DNA from 2 places in the Sphingomonas pseudosanguinis genome. Region 2 is predicted to be linked to the other one. Evidence: riboswitches for the same ligand, from Rfam matches in the RefSeq annotation. Region 2 holds a riboswitch; the other holds the start of a gene.
The links. A riboswitch is a leader RNA that binds a small molecule or an ion and turns the genes downstream of it on or off. The one in region 2 is predicted to bind cobalamin.
Positions count from the first base shown of each region.

Region 1: it holds a riboswitch for cobalamin, as region 2 does, so the genes downstream of both, ACQHGV_RS00055 (TonB-dependent receptor) here and ACQHGV_RS02600 (DUF1636 domain-containing protein) in region 2, are expected to answer to the same signal.

Region 1 is NZ_CP189888.1:7,536-9,979, forward strand. Features, by position in the region: gene ACQHGV_RS00045 (entericidin A/B family lipoprotein) at 38-181, shown strand; gene ACQHGV_RS00050 (hypothetical protein) at 236-541, opposite strand; cobalamin riboswitch at 629-852, shown strand; gene ACQHGV_RS00055 (TonB-dependent receptor) at 1,030-2,444, shown strand, end outside.
Region 2 is NZ_CP189888.1:564,908-567,351, forward strand. Features, by position in the region: gene cobT (nicotinate-nucleotide--dimethylbenzimidazole phosphoribosyltransferase) at 1-394, opposite strand, end outside; gene ACQHGV_RS02600 (DUF1636 domain-containing protein) at 391-798, opposite strand; cobalamin riboswitch at 890-1,071, opposite strand; gene ACQHGV_RS02605 (DPP IV N-terminal domain-containing protein) at 1,247-2,444, opposite strand, start outside.

The DNA of each region.
Region 1 (2,444 bases), 560 kb from region 2:
GCCCGCCGCACCTTTCCTGAAAGAGGAGATCATCACCATGACGAAGATCGCTCTCGGCGCCACGCTGTGCGCCATGCTGGCCCTCTCGGCCTGCAACACGGTCAATGGCGCGGGCAAGGATCTGCGCTCCGCCGGAAGCGCGATGTCCGATGCCTCGGGGCAGGACAAGCCGAAGAAATAACGTCACGGGGTGACCGTGAACGGACGGGGGTGGTCATGGACCGCCCCCGTTTTCCTATCCGCGCCGGCGAGCCCGGCGGGCGGGGGCTTCGGTTTCGGGCGGTTCGGTGGTTTCGACCAGTTCCACGATCTCGAACGCGAACCCCGCCCAGCCGCGCTGGCGCGCCGCATCGGCCACCGCGTTCTTCTTGCCGGTCGCGTCCTTCAGCGATTTGGCATGGCCCCAGAACACCTCGGTCTTGCCGTTGCCCAGATCGGCGACGATGCGCCAATAATGGGTGAAGGGCGACGCGGTCGGCCCGATCGTCTTCACATAGCCGTCCGCCATGGTTGCGGTCAGATAGCGGGTCCTGCGTGCCATGGCGTTCGCGATAGCGCGGATCGGGAGCCAGCGCATCCGCTTGACGCGCATGGCGTCATCGCCCAGACAGAACGCGGCCGGAATGATCCGGTCAATGATCGCGCCGGTTCTTCCCGACAAGGAAGATTAAAAGGGAACGCGGTGAGGGCGAGCGATCGCCCGAATCCGAGGCTGTCCCTGCAACTGTAAGCGGTGAGCGGAGATGCACGGATCGACCCCGATGGTCGGTCCAGCCACTGGGGCAACCTGGGAAGGCGCATGTTTCGCGATGACCCGTGAGCCAGGAGACCTGCCGGCGTCAGGTCGCTCTTGCCGGGTCCAGGGGATGGCCGTGGCTAAGGTCTTTTCCGACGAGCGACGCCAATGGTGGCGGAGGCATGGGTGACCATGGAAGTGCGGAATAAGCGTCCAGCCTGCATGGCACCCGTCCGTTCGGGATCGGACGGAAGGCCTCGGCTTGTTCGCAATAAGACGCTACAGGCAGTAAGATGTTATATCGTAACTACATTGAGAACCGCTGGGGATTGGTCGCTGGCGCGGCGTTGATGGTGGGGGGCAGCCCGGCGATGGCGCAGCGGGCAGGTGAAGCGGGAAGTGGCGACGGGTCGGTGCTGGTCATTGGCACGCGCGAGACGCCGGTACTGGACACGCCCAGTGCGACCGCCAGCCGGTTGGGGCTGACCCCGTTCGAGACGCCCGCCAGTATCGCCACGATCGACGGCGATACTATCCGCGCGCGCGGCGACCAGTCGATCGTCGAGGCGCAGAGCCGTGCGCCCGGCATCGCCAGCGTCGCCAATCCCGGCAATGGGGGCACGGCCCTGTCCGCGCGCGGCTTTTCGGGGCAGGGGTCGGTGCTGCAACTGATCGACGGGGTGCGGCTGTTCCCGGCGGCGGGGACCATCACCTTCCCGACCGACCCCTGGATGGTCGAGCGGATCGACATACTCAGCGGCCCGGCCTCGGTCCTTTACGGTCAGGGTGCGCTGGGCGGCGCGGTCAATGTCGTGATGCGCAAGCCGAGCGCGCGGACGCAAGGACAGGCCGAGATCGGCTATGGCGCGCAAGACAGTTTTCGCGCGGCGGCCGGGATCGGCGGGCCGGTGGGGCATACGCTGTCCTACCGTGTCGACGCCAGCTATCGACGCTCGGACGGCTATGTCGATCGCGGGGATTCACGCAGCGTCGCGCTGTCGGGGACACTGTTGTGGACGCCATCGCCGACTTTGGCAGTGACGATCCGCGGCGATCATGGCGATCAGCGGCCTATCACCTATTTCGGCACCCCGCTGATCGACGGACGGCTCGATTTGGCGGTGCGCGAGCGCAACTATAATGTCGCCGACGCGCGGATGCGCTTTCGCGACGACCGCGCCTCGGTCCAGGTCGACTGGACGCCGAGCGCGACGGTCAGCGTGTCGAACATCGCCTATTATCTGACCAGCGACCGTTTCTGGCGCAATCTGGAAAGCTATTGCTGGGTCGGCAGCACCGGGGCCTGCGCGGACGGATCGCCCGGCCGGCCCGGTACGATCCGGCGGAGCAGCAATTACGGTATCCGCCACGACCAGACCCAATGGGGCGATCAGGCGAGCGTGACGCTGCGCACGCCGCTGGCACCCGGTATCGCCAATGCCTTCGTCATCGGGGCGGACGTCAATCTGGTCCGCTTCACCCATGAGAACGACTTCGGATCGGAGGCGCAGGAGGACGGCGTCGACCCCTTCAATTTCGATCCGGGACGCTTCCTGGATACGCAGGGAATCGCGCCGCGATACCGCACCCGCACCGCCGCGCTGGCGGTGTTCGCTGAGGACCGGGTGACGCTGGGGCCGAAATGGTCGGTGGTCGGCGGCTTTCGCTATGAGGAAAATCAGGTGCGCCGCTGGGCGATCGCTTATCC
Region 2 (2,444 bases):
CGGCGGTGAAGTCGGCGGTCGGCCGGTCGAGGTCGAGCGGCACGACCGACAGGTCCAGCCCCGCCGCCGCCGCCAGCGCGTTGATCGCGGCCCCGCCGGCGTGGAAGTTGGCGACCATCTGGACGGTCACCTCGGCAGGAAAGGCGCTGACCCCGCGTGCGACGACGCCGTGATTGCCGGCGAAGATCACCACGCGCCCCCGCACGATCCGGGGCCGCTCGCGTCCCTGCCAGCCGGCCATGAAGATGGCGATGTCCTCCAGCCGGCCGAGCGACCCCGGCGGCTTGGTCAGCTGTCCCTGGCGCCGCGCGGCGGCGTCGCGCGCGCTGGCATCGGGCTGGGGCAGCGCGGCCAGCGTCGTCTCGAAACTGGCGACGGTCGGAAAGGCGATCATTCGACCACGAAGCCTTCGGGCGGTGTGCGGGTCAGGAAATGGCCCTTCACCCCTTGCGGCCATTGCTTGTACGGCACCTGGCCCCAGTCGCTATCGGCATAGGCTCTCGCATAATCCAATATGGCGCGCGCGGCGTCTTCATCGGGGGTGAACTTGCCCATGACGTATCCGACCTTGCCGGGGCAGCGCAGATGGACGGTGCAGAAGGACTGGCAGGCGAAGAGGCAGGGCATCTCCTCCACCGCGACACCCGCATAGGCTGGGTCGGAGGCCTGGACGGCGCGCAACGCCTCGACCAACAGCGCGCCGCCGCGCTTGCCCTCGTCATTCTCGCGCGCCTCGTCGGACAGGCGGCAGGTGTTGCAGGCGACCACGGCGGGGCCGTTCGCGGCGGGTTTCAGCATGGGGTAGGCTCGGTCATCGGGACAGGTCTCCAAAGGCGCTGTCGCCCGCGCGAGGGGATGCCCCGTTCCGCCCGGCACACCCTGTCCGGTCGAAGGACGACGGCGACGGGCAGGTCTCCTGGCTCGCGGGTCGGTGCCGCTCCGCCGCCTTCTCGGGAAAGCCCCAATGGCGTGATGGCGGATGGCTCGCCGCTTACAGTTGCAGGGGCAGCCGGGGTATCGCACCCCGTTCCCTTTTGATCCCCGAGGGGAACCTGTCGCGGCGGCAGCGATAGGCGCGTGGGGAATGGGAGGCAACAGCCCTATTCCTCCCCGGCACGGGGAGGTGGCAGGCCGTTAGGCCTGACGGAGGGGTGTCGCGGCTGGCCGCATCGCGACACGGGGGCGGCTACACCCCTCCGACGCGCCATGCGCGCCACCTCCCCTTCCAGGGGAGGAATGACAGATGCTATTCTTGCCCGCGCAACGCCTTCAGGAAAAAGGCATATTGCCGCCGCATCGCGTACGCCACCGGCCCGGTGCTGCGCCCGGCGGTGTGCTCGCCGCCGGGGATGACCAGCAGGTCGAAGTCCTTGTCCGCCTTGATCAGCGCGTCGACGACCTGGGTGGTGCTGGCGGGATCGACGTTGGAGTCCTGCTCGCCGACGACCAGCATCAGCTTGCCCTGCAAGTTCCCCGCATGGACCACGCCCGAGGCGTCGAGATAACTCTGGTCGACCGGATAGCCGAGCCATTGTTCGTTCCAGTCGATCTTGTCCATCCGGTTGTCGAAACATCCGGCATAGGCGACCCCGGCCTTGTAGAAATCGGGATGGAACAGCAGCGCGTTGAGCGTGCTCTGCCCGCCCGCCGAGCCGCCATAGATGCCGACGCGCGACACATCGACGCCGGGGTCCTTGGCCGCCAGCGCTTTCATCCAGGCGATCCGGTCGGGAAAGCCGCTATCGTCCAGGTTCTTCCACGCGACATCGTGGAAGGCCTTGGAGCGGTTGGCGGTGCCCATGCCGTCGATCATCACGACGACGAAGCCGAGATCGGCAAGCTGCTGCATCCCCATGACCTTGTCGCCGCCGGAAAAACCGCCGAACGGCCAGAAGGCCTTGGGCACGAAACTGTCATGCGGCCCGGCATAGATGTTCTCGATGACAGGATAGCGCTTGGCCGGGTCGTAATTGCGGGGGCGGACGACCAGGCCGTAAATGTCGGTCCTGCCGTCGCGGCCCTTGGCGGTGAAGCGCTCCGGCGGGCGGAACCCGGCGGCGGTCAGCGCGGTGATGTCGCCCTTTTCCAGCGTCTGGATCAGGCGGCCGTCACGCGCGTCGTGCAGCTCCATCGTTTCGGGCAGGTCGGTGCGCGAGAAGACGTCGACATAGGTGGTCATGTCCGGCGAGAAGCGCACCTCGTGCGTCGCATTCTCCTGCGTCAGCCGGGTCAGGTTGCGGCCGTCGAAATCGACCCGGAACCAGTGTTTATAATAGGGGTCCTCACCCGGCACGAAGCCACTGGCCGAGAACCAGATCTGCCGCTTCTCGTCATCGACATGGGCGATGTCGCGGACCAGCCAGTTGCCCTTGGTGATCTGGCGCACGACCCGGCCGGTCGCGCCGTCGATCAGATAGAGATGCCGCCAGCCGTCGCGCTCCGAG